Regions from separate parts of the Paenalkalicoccus suaedae genome, predicted to be linked through region 2. Evidence: riboswitches for the same ligand, from Rfam matches in the RefSeq annotation. Region 2 holds a riboswitch; each other region holds the start of a gene.
The links. A riboswitch is a leader RNA that binds a small molecule or an ion and turns the genes downstream of it on or off. The one in region 2 is predicted to bind thiamine pyrophosphate.
Positions count from the first base shown of each region.

Region 1 (4,213 bases), 1.0 Mb from region 2:
CACAGATGATTTTCTCTTGTGTAAGACGGATGGGTGAACGATTCGGGAAGACGATGGTCGCTCAAGTATTGACTGGATCTAATAATAAGAAGGTGAAGGATTTAAAGCTTGATACACTTCCAACCTTCGGACTGATGAAGAATCGCTCTCAAAAAGAGGTTGCTCAGTTGATTGACTTTCTTGCTGCATCTGACTATTTAGCTTTAACTGGCGGCAACTATCCAGTGCTGCAACTGACTGATTTAGCAGTGCCTGTGCTAAAGGGACAGGAGTCGGTTGCGAAGAAGGAGGAGAAGCATCAGGTACGTGTCACCCAGGATCATCCGTTATTTGAGACACTCCGTGGAGTGCGAACCGAACTCGCGCGTGAGCACGCTGTTGCACCATACATGGTCTTCTCTGATCAGACGCTTCATGAGCTATGCAGGCAGCTCCCGACCGATGAACATGCGATGCTCCAAGTCAAGGGTGTCGGACAAATGAAGATAGAGACTTACGGACAGCCATTCCTAGATGCGATCCTTGTATATGTAGAGGAAAACGAGATGGCAAAGCCTCAACAAGAAATTTTATCAAATGATAAAAAGCAGAAGAGCTATATGGTAACAGCGGAATTATATGTAGATGGCACACCAGTCGAAGAGATTATGAAGCTTCGGGATATTAAAGAGGTAACTGTGAAAAGTCATCTTTTAGAGGCATATGAAGATGGTGTCTCTATTGAGCTCTCTCCTCTATTTGAGGCTAAGCATGTAGATTTAATTAAACGAGCTATTAATGATGTAGGTCTTGAAGAGGGGATGAAGCCTGTAAAGGAGGCTCTCCCTGAAGAGGTGGATTACTTTACGATTAAACTCGTTGCCAATGGGTATGTGTGAGGTTGGTGAGATATTGAAGTAACTCCACTCACTTAGGGTAAATATGGTATAATTACCTTAAATGAGGTGGTTAGAGTGGATAGGTTTCAAGCAGGAGTAGCATGTGTACTTGCTGGTGTGTTACTTTTGGTCATTGTGAATAATTGGAGTAATTCTCCATTCATGTGGGGACTCGCTTATATTGGGAGCTTACTATGCAGCGTTATTGGAGTAGGGATGTTAGTCTCTCTTTTGCGTATTAGCTGGAGATGAATGTAAAAAAGCAGGTGGACGAGGCTAGTAGCTCGTTTACCTGCTTTTTTGGTGGGGGTTTGATGAAATATTACCTTTTGACGCACAAGGTAGCCATCTCCTACTCTTTCATCTTCCCTGACTCATCATATAGCTTGTCTTGATAGAAGAAGTTCGGCGACTTCTCCTCGTTTTTAAAGCCTTGGTGGAAAATGTGTGTTGCCGCAGGTGATACAGGTGGAATTAACCACGTCCAGTCCCCTGTTACCTCTCTCTCAGCGCGTTCCTCTCGTTGCTGGAACTTACGGAATTGCTCAGCGGCTGTATGATGATCGACGATACTCACCCGATTTTCTTGGAAGGAATGTAAGACTGCTCGGTTTAGCTCGACAAGTGCACGGTCTTTCCAGAGAGCGGATGTTTTACTCGTGTCTAAATGAAATACCTCAGCAACTTCTTTCAATTTATCGTAGCGGAAGCTGTCCGCTAAGTTGCGTGCCCCAATTTCTGTACCCATGTACCACCCGTTAAATGGCGCGGTTGGATAGGTGATTCCGCCAATTTCTAGTTGCATGTCAGAAATTGCAGGAACAGCGTACCATTTTAAGTCAAGCTCTTTAAATGATGGCTCTTCCGGATGCTCAAATGGGACCTCTAGAACGATGTCAGACTCAAACTCTTGCAATACTAATGTAGAATCAAGCTTAATCACGATTGGTAAAAGATCAAAAGCAGATCCTTTTCCCTGCCAACCTAAGTCCTGACATAGCTTTGTAAACGCAATCGAGTCTGGATCTCCGATTACGGTTCCGTCAGGATGCTCGTATCCTGCATAGCGCGCAAGCTGATGGTTTATGACTCGAACCGGTGCTTTCCCATCCTTTTCTGGAGCAAACACCGTAATTGTCGGACGGATTCGCCCCTCATTTGTTGCAAAGGTCATATGATTCTTCAAGGTATTAAAAACCTCTGATTCCTCTTTAACTTCGCGAGCATCAAATACGTTCATCGTCTCCCAAAAAAGTCTGCCAATACATTTATTGGAGTTACGCCATGCCATTTTGGCACCATGAACGAGCTCTTCATACGTATGTGTATACGTTCCGGTCTCTTCTATCTCTACTTTCACTTGCTGTAAACGGTCACCCAGTGTCGTCGCATCTATTCCTAATTCCTGATAGCAGGTCGAAATAAATGATGCTGCTTGCTCCTGTAAGCTCATCTCCTGTTGCTCCTTTTTGAATCTTTTGTCAGCTAGTTTCACTTATGTTAGTATAAATTAAACGCATAAAAAAAGTAAGTAATCCACTAGGGGTGCCCTCGGGCTGAGATAGGTTTCCTAATCCCTTTGAACCTGATCTGGTTAACACCAGCGTAGGAAAGTGGCTACTGTTTTTGTATACACAGTGAGCTATTTCCTTCGTGGAATAGCTTTTTTTGTGCGAAAAAAAGGAGGACTGTTTCATGCAATCAACACTAGGCACAGCACTTACTTCGCTTCGCGCAACAAAACCCTTGATCCACAATATCACGAATGTGGTGGTAACTAATTTCACAGCTAATGGCATGTATGCTATTGGAGCTAGTCCTGTTATGGCTTATGCCAAAGAAGAAGTAGCGGATATGGCAAGCATCGCACAAGGTCTAATGATTAATATCGGAACACTAACTGCGCCAACTGTAGAAGCAATGTTTATCGCAGGAGAGGCTGCAAACCAAGGAAAAACGCCAATCGTATTTGATCCAGTTGGATCCGGCGCGACCCCATATCGAACAAACACGGCTAAAAAACTACTTACAGAGCTGTCTATCCAGGTTGTTCGTGGTAATGCCTCAGAAATTGCGAGTTTAATAGACGATTCCGTTACGACAAAGGGAGTCGATTCTGATACAGCGCTTGAAAATGCACAAGAGGTAGCTATCAAAGTAGCAAAGGAATACAACACGATTGTGGCTATGACTGGCGAGGTTGATATCGTCACAGATGGAAGCCGAGTCTTAACAGTCTCTAACGGTCACCCTTTGCAAACAACGATAACAGGTGCAGGCTGTCTACTGTCCTCCTTAGTCGCTGCTTTTATTGCTAGTAACGATGTCTCTCTCGACTCGATAGTCGCTGCGCTAGCCACTTATGGGGTTGCGGCAGAAATTGCTTATAAAGAAACTCCCGTTAAAGCTCCTGGAAGCTTTCAGCAGTATTTTCTGAACGCGTTGTACGAAATAACGGAAGAAGATGTGAATGATCGAAGTAAAGTCGAAGAGGTGACGTCATGACGATAAAAGCGATGACGATTGCAGGCTCTGATAGTGGCGGCGGCGCAGGAATTCAGGCAGACCTCAAAACATTCCAGGAGCTTGGCGTTTTTGGTACATCCGTAATTACAGCTATCACAGCGCAAAACACGTTAGGGGTAACCGATGTCCATCCCATCCCCGTGCTTACGATTGAGGAGCAGTTTAAAGCAGTGATTACTGATATCGGTGCAGACGCTGTGAAGACTGGTATGCTGTATGACAAAGAGCGAATTGAGGCTATTGCAGATTTGGTGAGTAGGCATCAAGTAACGAATCTGATCGTCGATCCCGTGATGGTGACTACAACAGGGTCTCCGCTCTTAAAAGAGGACGCGCAGGATACGTTAATTAAAAAGCTCTTCCCATTAGCAATTCTCGTGACGCCCAATATTCCTGAGGCAGAAGCCATCTTGAGTAAAAAGCGCGAGGATTTTGATAAGCTTGAAGATATGGCGAAGGCACTTTATCACGCTTGTGGTGGTGTTCCAGTTTTACTTAAAGGCGGTCATGAGGCACGTGCAGAGTTTATGACTGACGTGCTTTTCACCGGTCAAACAAGTGTCTTGTATACCTCTCCGCGCATTGACACGACGCACACTCACGGCACAGGCTGTACGTATGCTGCCGCGATTACAGCCTTTATTGCCCAAGGGGTAAAACTGGAGAGTGCTATCTTTAAAGCGAAAGAGTTTTTACATGTCGCAATTGAGCAGGCAAAGCCTGTTGGAGAAGGCGCCGGACCAGTGCACCACAGTGCCCACCGTGAGTCTTCTATTTCAGATGTAAATATGGAGGTATTAACTTGAACG
Region 1 covers NZ_CP041372.2:1,063,682-1,067,894, reverse strand. The annotation lists gene recQ (DNA helicase RecQ) at 1-878, shown strand, start outside; gene FLK61_RS05865 (hypothetical protein) at 954-1,130, shown strand; gene FLK61_RS05860 (nitric oxide synthase oxygenase) at 1,231-2,331, opposite strand; TPP riboswitch at 2,410-2,507, shown strand; gene thiM (hydroxyethylthiazole kinase) at 2,574-3,383, shown strand; gene thiD (bifunctional hydroxymethylpyrimidine kinase/phosphomethylpyrimidine kinase) at 3,380-4,210, shown strand; gene thiE (thiamine phosphate synthase) at 4,207-4,213, shown strand, end outside.
Region 1: linked by a shared signal. The riboswitch ahead of thiM (hydroxyethylthiazole kinase) and the one ahead of thiT (energy-coupled thiamine transporter ThiT) in region 2 are both predicted to bind thiamine pyrophosphate.

Region 2 (4,213 bases):
GTTACGGTTTGAAAGAAGGAGGGATTTCCATGGCACGCAGATGTGTTATTACAGGTAAAGGTCCATCTACTGGAAACAAGCGTTCACACGCACTTAACTCAACGAAGCGTCGTTGGGGCGCAAACGTTCAAAAGGTACGAATTTTAGTGGACGGTAAGCCGAAGCGCGTATACGTTTCAGCTCGCGCACTTAAGTCTGGTAAAGTTCAGCGCGTATAATTTTGTGACCTATTACGTAAAAGGACTCCTAATCCGTTAATCGGATTAGGAGTCCTTTTCTTTGTATTACCCTTTTCCAATTGTGCCAAGTACAGCTCGCACAACGCCCCCTATAAACTTCGGCAAACGGATCGTATAAAACTTCATGCTACTCCCTCCTGACGGAAAAAAGCGATTCTATTACATATATATTCAGTCTGCCACAGATAGTACCACTTAATTTTCGTCCTTGGACTCAATCACGATTACTTTACCTGATTCAATCTTCACAATTGCTTCGTCATCTACGATTTCATTACTAACACAAAGGCTCGAACCACGCTTTAATTGAGCATTTGTTAATTCATATTTCACTCCAGTAAGCGTTATTCCAGAAACTTTTTCTGTAATAGCTAATAAGGATAAATAGGTGTATATGGAATGCTTTACATGTTTGACGCCGCTATCTAGATAACTCATTCGATTGGAAGTATTGAGTATCTCCACTTCAATCCCACGTGTAGCAGCAACCTCTAACAACTGCACGTTCATTAAAAAGTGATCTAATCTGCCTCCTGTCGCCCCAACAATAATAAGCTTTTTAGCGTTAAATCTTTCTTTAACAATATCAAGTGCCAGCTCCATATCTGTCTGATCTTTTTCTGCAGGGAAAGTGGTTAGTTCTACTGATTCTGCTTTTAGTTGCTTTAAATATGTTTCTCCGATTGAATCAAAGTCCCCGATAGCAAGATTTGGTGTAATACAAGCCTCTAAAAGATAATAAGCTCCTCTATCAACGCCTATAATGCCAGTCGGTTTAAGCTCGTCGCAAAGCTCTTGAAGGGATGGAAGGTCCACTTTTGGACCTCCTGCTACTAACAAATATGTCATGCTACACGTCCGTTAGAGGGGTGTAGCACGACTTTTCCCTTATTAGCAAATAAGACCATGATAATGACTAAAATAACAAATGTAGGTGCGATATAGCTTAGATTATAGATAAATGAATACCATACTGGCGACATCCCTTCAGGGGCAAAGCTACCGAACCAAATTACACCTGCAGTAAAGTGTGAAAGTAATCGTAATGCAGATGCTAATGCCACTCCTGCGATAAGAAGTGTAAGCTTTTTACGGAACGAAGCCTGACTTGAAAAACGAAAAATACCAGCTAAACCTATCACTAAAAAGGCGATCGGATAGTCGAGTAATGCCTGCGCCCAGTGAACCACGAATGAATTAAACATTAGATTTAATGTGCCAAACAATCCGCCAGCTATAATCCCAGCAATAACTCCTCGTCTATAAGCGAGAATAAGGATTGGAAGCATAGAGAGCGTAATAGATCCCCCTTGAGGCATTTGAAACAGTGGAATTAAGTCTAACACATAAGCAAGACCGCTCATAATAGCGATTTCGAGCATAATAAGTAATCGTTTGTTTTGTCTCATAATAAATAATCCCCTTTTTTTAGAACCACAAAAAAAGACAGCTTATGCCGAGAAGGCAACAGCTGTCTGTTAGCATCATCTCCACATCCCTACGCAAGTATCAACTTACAGGTTTAAAGGGTCGAAGCGCATGCTTCCTCTCAGTCCTCTAAGACTCCCCTTGTGGTTCATTATTTTAATTTCGTTTAAGTAATTTCACTTTACTACTGTTGACGAATTTTCGCAATGGCAGCGTGTCGATCCTCTTGATTATAAATAGCCGATCCCGCAACAAGAACATTTGCACCAGCATCTACGCACTGTTTTGCTGTCATTTCGTTGACGCCACCATCGACTTCAATCTCAATATCACGATCTCCGACAAGCTCTTTTACTTCTGTAATTTTGGGTAGCACGGAAGAAATAAAAGATTGCCCACCGAAGCCTGGATTTACTGTCATAAGTAATACCATATCAATATCGTCAATAATTGGCTTGATCACATCTACTGGAGTAGCCGGATTTAATACAACGCCTGCTTTAACCCCATTTTCTTTAATCAAATGAATCGTACGGTGCAAGTGAGGACATGCCTCTACGTGTACCGTAATAATATCCGCTCCAGCTTTACAAAAGTCAGGAATATATTGATCCGGATTTTCGATCATAAGGTGCACATCTAACGGTAATGTCGTAATCGGACGCACAGCTTCAACAATAAGCGGTCCAATCGTAATGTTCGGAACAAAATGACCGTCCATTACATCGATGTGAATATAATCCGCTCCTCCTTCCTCGACATCCTTAATTTCTTTACCTAGTTCGGCAAAATTAGCTGAAAGAATAGATGGTGCAATTTTAACTGACATGCTAGTACCTCCGCTTTTGCGATTTAATTTCTTCTAAAAATTGAATATAGCTATCATAACGATGCTGCGCAATCTCTCCATCTTCGACAGCTGCCTTGACCGCACATTTAGGCTCATTTGAATGCGTACATCCTCTAAACTTGCATTCCTGTATTCGATCAGCCATTTCAGGATAGCAGGCGGAGAGAGAGTCCTCGGTAATACCATGGTAATCTAGAGAACTAAAACCAGGAGTATCTGCTACATAGCCACCTTCGATAGGAATAAGCTCCACGTGTCTCGTGGTGTGCTTCCCTCGATTTAAGCTTTTTGAGATCGCATTCGTCTCTAAATCTAGCTCCGGCTTTATCGCATTTAACAGCGATGATTTACCAACACCCGATTGTCCAGCAAAAACAGACACACGATTTGCTAAGGCAGGCTTCAACTCTTCGATCGTATCCGCTTGGTGAACCGATGTAGATATCACTTCATAGCCGATTTTTTCATACTCCTTTTTATACTGACGAATCTCTTCTAGTTTTTCCTCTGGCAATAAATCCATCTTAGATAAGCATATAAGTGGTTGAATGTCGTTTGCTTCAATATGCACAAGGAATTTGTCTAGTAATAGTGGACTAAACGCCGGCTCATGGACAGAAAAAACGAGTACAGCCTGTTCAACATTCGCTATTGGAGGACGAATGAGCTCATTCGTCCTATCATGTAATTCTAATACATATCCGTCTGTACGATTTTCCGCTTCAAAAACAACCCAGTCTCCAACTAGTGGCGTTAGCTTTCTCTTTCTAAAGTTCCCTCTACCTCTGCACTGAAAAATGCCGTCCTCGTTTTCGACATAGTAAAATCCACTTAATGCTTTTACGATTCTCCCAATTGCCATGCAAACCTCCATTTATTGATAGCTTAATAATTCCTCATAGGTGTATTCGTAAGGTGACTCTGAGAATTCTTGTCCATTCACATATAAAAGCAGATATCCTGTGTCACCTGGGTTTAACGTCATAGGTAGCGTAAATCTAGTCGTCTCCGTGATGGACTCGCTAACGACTTCTCTAGGTGTATCGCTCTCAGAATCAATAATAGAGATTTGAATACGATACTCAGGTGGTTCTGATCCCTCTGGCGCAGGCGGTACTTCTACTGAAAATGGTACGTCACTTGTAACTGGACCGTCCTCTTCGCCAGGATCTGGCTCTGGCTCCGGTTCTGGATCTGGCTCAGGAGTCTCAATCTCAGAAGATCCCCCTGAAGACGATGGCTCAGGTCCACGTGAGAAAGTAACCTCTACTGTTACAGGAGCATTAATTTCTGTCCCTCTTGATGGAGATTGTGCAATAACTAATCCTGACTCAATGGATGGATGGAAATCTTCTTCGAATCTTAATGTTACATAAGGATTATCATCCATCTGATCGAGTACCTCAGAACGCGTCATTCCAAACAAATTATCCATCACATACGTCATACCCTCACTAACCGTAAGAGTGACAACTGTTTCTTCTGCAATGACTGGTTCATTTGCTTCTGGTGACTGCGATAAAACTGTTCCTTCATCTTCTGTCGCACTCTCTTCATAAACAACTTCTATATCCTCAAAATCTGCTAAAAGCTCTTCCGCTTCCTCAAGTGATAGACCAACTACATCATTCATGTCGACCGTGCCATTCGCTTCGTTAGCAAATACCGTCACTAAAGAGCCCTCTTTTACGTTATT
Region 2 covers NZ_CP041372.2:2,081,055-2,085,267, forward strand. The annotation lists gene rpmB (50S ribosomal protein L28) at 30-218, shown strand; gene spoVM (stage V sporulation protein SpoVM) at 285-365, opposite strand; gene FLK61_RS11035 (thiamine diphosphokinase) at 435-1,088, opposite strand; gene thiT (energy-coupled thiamine transporter ThiT) at 1,085-1,648, opposite strand; TPP riboswitch at 1,718-1,819, opposite strand; gene rpe (ribulose-phosphate 3-epimerase) at 1,852-2,496, opposite strand; gene rsgA (ribosome small subunit-dependent GTPase A) at 2,498-3,379, opposite strand; gene pknB (Stk1 family PASTA domain-containing Ser/Thr kinase) at 3,392-4,213, opposite strand, start outside.

Region 3 (4,213 bases), 1.1 Mb from region 2:
CATACATGGATCGTCCGGTGACACTGATCGAGTACGGAAGTGGCAGTAGCGCAAAAACGCGAATTTTACTCGAGCACCTATCGAACGTCAACACGTACATTCCAATCGACATCTCAGAGGAATTCCTGGCCCAAACCGTGCAACAGCTAAGCCTAGACTTCCCAGCAATTCGCGTAACCGGCGTCTCGGCAGACTACACGCTACCAATCACCCTACCACCTTCTCAGTCAGAAAAGCGGGTCGTGTTCTTCCCAGGCTCTACGATTGGTAACTTTGAACCAGATGAGGCAAAAGCATTTTTAGCAAACAGCCGTCACATGCTACATGCAGGCGACTTATTTTTACTCGGTGTCGACCGTAAAAAAGATGTGTCCGTCGTCGAAGCAGCCTACGACGACTCCGCCGGAGTAACAGCTGCATTCAATAAAAATGTCATTGCCCGTTTAAATAGAGAAACAGGTGCGAAGCTAGATGAATCAGCTTTTTCACATGTAGCTTTCTATAACAAGCGCAAAGGCAGAATCGAGATGCATTTGAAGGTCAGGTCGGATCAAGACATGCAGGGCTTAGGCGCTGGCATTCAGTTTAGTGAGGGCGAGCTCATTCATACGGAAAACTCGTACAAGTTTGACGAGTCCGACATCCACGAACTCGCTGTCGCAGCAGGATTTACAGTGAGGGAAATTCTCTCTGACGAAAAGGAATACTTTAGCGTCTGTGTGCTAGAAGTGCCAGGAGCGGAGTAGAGGGTATAGGTAGATGGAGCCCGTGAACGAGAGTGTTCACGGGCTCTTATTTGTGCTGGTTTAGGGGGAGGAGGCACGACGGCGAAAGGATTGCGCAAGTTGGAGGGAGAATTGCGTAAGTTGAAGCGCCGATCGCGTGAAAGTAAGGGTCAACCGCGCGAAAAAGCAGTCGAACTGCGTAACGCGGAAAAAACCGCGCAAGTTGGAGGGAGAATTGCGTAAGTTGAAGCGCCGATCGCGCGAAAGTAAGGGTCAACCGCGCGAAAAAGCAGGTGAACTGCGTAACGCGAAAAAAACCGCGCAAGTTGAAGGGCGAACTGCGTAAGTTGAAGCGCCGATCGCGTGAAAGTAAGGGTCAACCGCGTGAAAAACCAATGGAACTGCGTAACGTGGAAAAAACCGCGCAAGTTGAAGGGCGAACTGCGTAAGTTAAAGCGTCAATCGCGTGAAAGTAGAGGTCAACCGCGCGAAAAACCAGTCGAACTGCGTAACGTGGAAAAAACCGCGCAAGTTAAAGGGCGAACTGCGTAAGTTGAAGCGTCGATCGCGTGAAAGTAGGGGTCAATCGCGCGAAAAAGCAGTCGAACTGCGTAACGCGGAAAAAACCGCGCAAGTTGAAGGGAGAATTGCGTAAGTTAAGGCGCCGATCGCGTGAAAGTAAGGGTCAACCGCGCGAAAAAGCAGGTGAACTGCGTAACGCGGAAAGAACCGCGCAAGTTGGAGGGTGAACTGCGCAAGTTAACGCGACGCTAGCTTAAACCAAATCCCCCCTCACCATCCAAGGTAAATAGTTGCAACATTTCCACTTATTATGTATGATGGACATAGAATATCCACTAGGGGAGCCGAAAGCCGGCTGAGACGACGCGTTTGCGTTGGACCCTTTGAACCTGATCTGGTTGGTACCAGCGGAGGAAAGTGGTTAGGTCGTGCTATGGCGCAGCCTCTCTTTCCCGTGATCGCGAGAAGAGAGGCTGCGCTTCTTTTTCGTGGTGACGTAGGAGCCTGTTGTTGATTAAAATGGACGCGTTAACAAAACGTGCTTGTCAAACAGCTCGGCACTTGATACACCTCGCCTCGCCTTTCCTTATCTTTAGCGTTCTATCCAACCGAAAGGACTACTAGTGGTATTCTCCAATTAAAAAGGAGGAATACGAAGATGAATTTTTCGGATCAGTTACGACAGGAAGCAGCGCCAATTTTTGATGCAATTATGGAGCATCCGTTCGTGCGAGGCATTGCGAATGGCGACGTGCCGAAAGAAGCACTAATTCACTACGTGAAGCAGGATTTTGAGTACCTCACGACATTTTGCCGCATTTATGGACTCGCTATTTCGAAGTGTGAGAACCGCGAGGACATGATTTTCTTCCGCGATCAAATCTCGTTTGTGCTTAACGACGAGATTCATCCGCACAACAATTTTTGCGAGGTCGCCGGCGTAAGCTATGAAGACCTGCAGAAGGCCGCGCTCGCGCCGACCGCTCATCACTACACGCGCCACATGCTTCAAGCAGCCACTACAGGCTCTTTGGGCGAAACATTAGCAGCGCTTGCTCCATGTCCGTGGACGTACTGGGAGATCGGGCGCAATCTGATGAACGAAATCAATCCAACAACCGACCATCCATTTTATGACTGGATTACGTTTTATGGAGACAAAGACGTTAGTTTGATTACAGAAACGTTTAAACAGAAAATAGATGCTTGTGCAGAAGCGGCTGGACCAGCGGAGCGTTCTCGTATGATGGAGCACTTCCTCATTAGTACACAGCTTGAGCATCAGTTCTGGACGATGGCCTTTGAACAAGAGAAATGGCCCGTTCCAGAAGGCGTTCTAAAATAATCGATAAACAAAAAAAGCCCCTTAGCGGGCTTTTTTTGTTGCCATAATTGGAGCAGTGCGACCCGATTTTCTCGACAAAAAGCTGTGTAAGGTCATGCCTATCATAATCAGCAGAAGACCGAGTATCGCGATGCCGCTTGGGAGTCGGGTAGAGAGGAGAAGGACTTCGCCGACCATAACGAAAATCACCTGGGTCGACTGCGTTGCCTCGACGGCTCCGAGTCGTTCGCTATCGCCGCGAACACGATCGGTTGCGATGAAGAACAGCGTCGTTGCGATAACGCCAGACGAAACGCCGACGATAAAGGCTTGAAGCACTTGACTCGCGGGCGGTGGGCCAACGGTTACGAGACCAGCTCCGGCAAGAAGTAGCCAAAACGGTGTCGTCATAAGCGTCATGCCAAGTATGCGCTGAAACGTGTCAAGGCGCCCGTCAACGAGCTCCATCATTTTGCGGTTGCCAAGCGGATAAGCAAATGCAGCCAAAACAACTGGCAAAATTCCTGCAAGCATCGAGAGTTGCAGACCATCCGCGTGCTGCCACTGAATCAGCACAACGCCGGCAAATATAATGAGCGAGAGCATAAGCGACTGCACGGCAAGCTTTTGCTTGAGGAAAATCGGGCCGATCAGAATCCCGGCAACGATCGTCAGCTGCCACGTTCCGGCTATGAGCCAGCCAGGTCCATAAGCTGCTGCATATGTAAGAGGTACATAAAAGAGCACAAAGCCAACGAAGCTCCAGCCGAGCCATGATAACGGTGCTTTTTTTATTTCAGTGAAGATTTGGCTGAGGTTACGTCTGAATAGGACAAGTAAAAGTAAGAAAGGGATCATAAATAAAAAGCGTAGGGACGAGCTCCACAGAAAGCTGCCGCCACTTAGTTCCATCGAGCGGTTCAAAATGAATGTGACAGCAAAAAACATGGAGGCCAGTATGCCGATTGCGATTTCTTTCATTGTGTATGCCACCTTTAATGAAGTTGTTGGTTTTTACTATACGCCTAGTTGTTGGAAAATGGAAGAGTTTGTTGCAGGGTGAAAAGTTAAAGACAGAATAGAAGGTGAGGGTTCACTAACTTTTGAGTGCAGTACATAAAACATGAGTACGGTACATTCTTTTCTAGAAAAATACGAAGATCCTGGTTGCTAACTGCCATGCTATCAAATCCTTAAAGAAGGTGCCCTTTCATATTAATCGTCTTCATGCATTACTCTCTAAGCAACTAGCACCTAACGCGACTTTAGATAGAGAGTTTACAAGAAAATAGGCATATTACTTTTATTCATAGACTTGCTTGACGTTTCTGTGAATAAGGCGTATAGTCATAAATCGTAACGATTACTATTTACAAAAGGAGCTTATACACATGAAAAAACAGACAATGCTTATCGGTTCTGCGATGACTGCTGCTTTGCTTTTAGCGGCTTGTAATTCTAATGACGAAACGTCAGGAAACGAAGCAAACACAACGAACGTTGCAACAGAAGAGGCTAACAACATGAATACTGAGAATGAGCCTGTTGCAGAGAACGATACGAATGTAGAGGAAGAAGAGCACAATCACGATCATAACAATGATCATAATCACGACCATAACGATGATCACAATCATAACGA
Region 3 covers NZ_CP041372.2:3,136,520-3,140,732, reverse strand. The annotation lists gene egtD (L-histidine N(alpha)-methyltransferase) at 1-746, shown strand, start outside; TPP riboswitch at 1,575-1,680, shown strand; gene tenA (thiaminase II) at 1,906-2,592, shown strand; gene FLK61_RS16435 (DMT family transporter) at 2,614-3,552, opposite strand; gene FLK61_RS16430 (metal-binding protein ZinT) at 3,963-4,213, shown strand, end outside.
Region 3: linked by a shared signal. The riboswitch ahead of tenA (thiaminase II) and the one ahead of thiT (energy-coupled thiamine transporter ThiT) in region 2 are both predicted to bind thiamine pyrophosphate.

Region 4 (4,213 bases), 1.1 Mb from region 2:
ACAAATCGTCTTCAACCGCTGATAAGCTTTTCCGCCGAGTCACGCAAAGTCGCTCTAAGATCGAAGCCGATTTAAAGACGTGGACGAACATGTCGAGTCGCACAGAGGATGCTGTTGGCCTTAGTAGCGTACGCAAGCTGTTTGAGGAGCGTTTAGGGAAGCTAAAGCTTGATCAAGTCGATGCGCTGACGAATGGTCGTTCTGCGTGGACGTGGGAGACGAAGGCAGGACTAACGGACGGAACGCTACTTGTCGTTCCTATTGATGTACCGGGCGGACGTAACGGCTTCCCAATTCCATACCGCCGCGAGCAGGAGTGGGTGTTTGGAGAAGGAATTGCTTCAAGTCGCGGTGGTATTGCGACTGTGTTAGCGGCTTTGCAGGCGTTGAAGGAAGAGAAGCTACTTAGTAAAACGAAGGTCGGCGTATTTTTCTATGCAGATGAAGGAAGAGGGATGCGCTACAGTTCGCAAATGCTTGTAAAAGCGGCGAGTCGGGCGAAGCAGGTGCTTGTCATGCAGCCTGGATTTGCGGAGGGGAAGGTTGTCGACCAACGCCGAGGAACAAAGGAATTCCAGCTCATTATTGAGGGAGATCCGTTGCGCATTGGGAAGGAATCAAAGAGTAGTGATGTGCTGAGCTATTTTATTGAGAATGCAGAGAAGCTAAAGAGCTTAAATAGTCGGAAGAAGAAGGTAGCTGTATCGGTTCAGGATATGAAGTCAGAGCGATATAGCGTGCTTATGCCGCACCGAGTGACGGCAACGCTCTCTGTCACATATTTAGATGAGACGACTGCGACGGAGGTCGAGCAGGAGCTTAAAAAGCTCTTCTCGGGGGCGAAATCAGGAATGAAAACATACATGGAACAGGTCGTCGATCGACCACCACTCTTGAGGAAGAAACTAAATCCAATCATTGCAAGGTTAAAGGAGTGGACAGAGGCAAAGCAACTTCCATTCGGCATTGAGTCTAGTCTACTTTCGACTGCGGCGGGAGTCATTCCAAGTGAAACACCAGTAGTATGTGGATTTTCGCCGGCAAGTAGAGATTTATATACGCCGAACGAGGCGCTACACCGTATTGAGCTCGTGCAACGATCATTGCTATTAGCGCTTTATTTGCAGGGAGAATAACGCTTATGGACAAGCTACCTATTTTTGTGTCGGTGCCACATGGTGGAACGAAGGTGCCTGAGGGTTTACGCAACAAACTACTGCTTTCCGAGCTTGAGATTGTGCACGACGGTGACACATGGACAGGGGAGCTATTTGACTTTAAGGAGCTTGCCCACGTGTTTGTTAGTCAGTCTGTGGCGAGGATTGTCGTTGATATGAACCGGGCGCCGGGTGATCTGCCGCCGCATAACGTGGACGGTGTCGTAAAGACGGTTGCGGTAACAGGTGAGAACGTATGGAAGCCATCGCTTTCAGAGGAAGAGATTAGGGATTTAGTGGAGACCATTCACGCACCTTATCATGAAGCTATGCGTGAGGGTCTTCTACAACCAATTTCATTTGGTGTAGACTGTCACACGATGCTTGCAGAAAGTCCTGTAATAGGTGGTGGAGAGGCGATAACGCGTCCGCTGTTTTGTATTAGTAACCGTGGAGGAGAAGATGGCATAGAGGAGGACGAGCCTGTCACGGCAAGTCCTGCGTTTATGCACAGAATGCGAGAGCTAATAGAAGAAGCATTTGCTGACTACGGGATTGACGGGGTAGAGCTGTGTGTGATCAATGCTCCGTTTAAAGGTGGCTATGTGACGCAATTACACGGTGCACAAACAGATAAGCCGTTCGTTCAGCTGGAGATAAATCGAAGGCTATATATGAGCGAGGAAAGTGGCGTTGCGCCGACCAAGGAGGAACGCGCGCAGATGTCAGAGCTGCGGGAGAAGCTTGGTCGCGTGTTTGCGCAGTTAGCGTTCGAGTTATCGGATTCAACGCTTCGATAACCGCCGGCTGTTTACAAATCTTCAGACAATAGGTACAATGAACGTAACAATACAATGACACGAACGCACTAGGGGTGCATCTATCTTGCTGAGAGACAGGCTTGTCCTGTTAACCCTTTGAACCCGAACTAGATAATACTAGCGTGGGGAAGTGCAGTTAATCATACGATTCACGCACTTATTCGTAAACGATTGCCTGCACCTTCCTATTAGTTTAGGAGCGTGCAGGCTTTTTTGCGTTTCGTCTTGTGTTGAAATAGAAAAGGGATGCTTACGGCAAATTAGTTTGTAAGTAATCACGATGGAGGAGAGTTTAGCATGCAAGGACTATCATGTGGAACAAGTAATATCGTAGGAGTAAGGTTTGCTATTTACCCAATGGCAGATAATTTTGTCGAAATCATTAAAGGGGCTTTAGAAGAAGTTGATACATCTAAAGTGTGGATGCAAACAGATGACGTGACAACATGTGTGCGAGGTCGAAGTGAACACGTATTTGACGTGGCGAAAGCGATCTTTATCCACGCAGCAAAAACTGGAACGCACGTTGTCTTTAGCGGAACATTTTCAATCGGATGTCCTGGTGACAGCGAGGGAGACACGTATATGTCGGAGAACGATGAGCGTCTAAACGAAGAAAAGTCTCAACAGGAATCTGTCGAAGCGGCATCTCACTTTGCACTTTACCCAATGGATAACCCGAACTACATGCAGGTTATTGCCGATCAGTGTGCAGTTGCACAAGAGCACGGTACGTTTACGAAGGGTGTTCACTACGCGTCTCGTTTAGATGGTGATGCAAATAAAGTCTTCCATACGCTTGAGACAGCATTTGTTAATGCCTCTAAAACAAAAGAACGCGCACATGTGACAATGACTGCTCACATTTCAGCAAATAGTCCATCAAAGAAGGACAACGCGTCATGATGAAATCCTGGAAGCTTAAAGAGATTGTCTTAATGTCCATCTTAGGAGTTGTGTTTGCTGTTGTTTACCTGCTCTTTTTCTTTGCAGGACAAGGCTTAACAAGCTTCTTAATTCCGTTTGGTTTAGGCCCGTTCGGCTATGAAGTCATCTTTGGAATATGGTTTATTGTCTCTATCATCGCCGCCTATATTATTCGAAAGCCAGGGGCTGCCTTCTGGTCGGAGCTTATTGCAGGAACCGTACAAGTACTTCTTGGAACGCCAGCAGGTCCAATGCTAATCATATCTGCTGCTATTCAAGGTATTGGCGCTGAGCTTGTCTTTGCAGCGACTCGCTATCGTGTTTATAACCTGTACGTGTTAATGATGGCGGGTATGTCGGCAGCGCTTTTCAGCTACGTATGGGGAATCTTCCAGTCCGGTCTTCTGGCAATGGAGCCATGGCTCATTATTACAACCTTTATCGTGCGAATGATCAGTGGTGCTCTACTTGCTGGATTACTCGGTAAATTCCTAAGTGATCAGCTCGCAAACACAGGCGTTCTGCGCGGCTATGCGTTAGGAAAGGAGCGCGAGGGACGCTATGAGCGTAAAGTCTCCTAATACACTCGTTCAGGCAGTTAACTACTCGTTTTCGTATGAGCAAGACCACCCTCTTTTAAACAACCTCTCTCTGACTATTTCAGAGGGAGAAACCACGATATTGGCAGGTGCAAGCGGCTCTGGGAAGAGCACGCTTGCACTTTGTTTAAATGGTTTATATCCAGAGGCTGTTGAAGGCTACAGTACTGGAGAGCTTTTCTTCCGCGATAAGAGCGTTACGTCCTTTGAGAAGGGAGAGCTCAATCAACAAATCGGTATTGTGTTTCAGGATCCTGAGAGCCAGTTTTGTATGCTTAAGGTAGAGGATGAGCTAGCCTTTACGCTCGAAAATATCGAAACACCGCGAGAGGAAATGGCCGACCTCATTTCTGATGTGTTAGAAAAAATCGGAATAACAAAGCTACGTCATCGTGATATTCACTCTCTTTCAGGTGGGCAAAAGCAAAAAGTCGCGCTCGCAGCCGTGCTACTACTAAAGCCAACGATGCTTATTTTAGATGAGCCAACTGCGAATCTGGATCCTCAGTCACGACTAGAGTTTGTTGAATTGATCGAACGTTTATCGATGACAACGCTTATTATTGACCATCAGCTAGAGGATTGGCTTCGATTCACAGATCGCATGCTTGTCTTATCTCGAAGTGGAGAGCTCGTACTTGAAGGAAAACCGATGGAGCTATTACGTAAACACAAGAACGAACTCGAAGCGGAGGGCATCACGTTCTCT
Region 4 covers NZ_CP041372.2:944,535-948,747, forward strand. The annotation lists gene FLK61_RS05270 (M20/M25/M40 family metallo-hydrolase) at 1-1,136, shown strand, start outside; gene FLK61_RS05275 (N-formylglutamate amidohydrolase) at 1,142-1,957, shown strand; TPP riboswitch at 2,018-2,124, shown strand; gene FLK61_RS05280 (YkoF family thiamine/hydroxymethylpyrimidine-binding protein) at 2,276-2,884, shown strand; gene FLK61_RS05285 (ECF transporter S component) at 2,881-3,486, shown strand; gene FLK61_RS05290 (ABC transporter ATP-binding protein) at 3,467-4,213, shown strand, end outside.
Region 4: linked by a shared signal. The riboswitch ahead of FLK61_RS05280 (YkoF family thiamine/hydroxymethylpyrimidine-binding protein) and the one ahead of thiT (energy-coupled thiamine transporter ThiT) in region 2 are both predicted to bind thiamine pyrophosphate.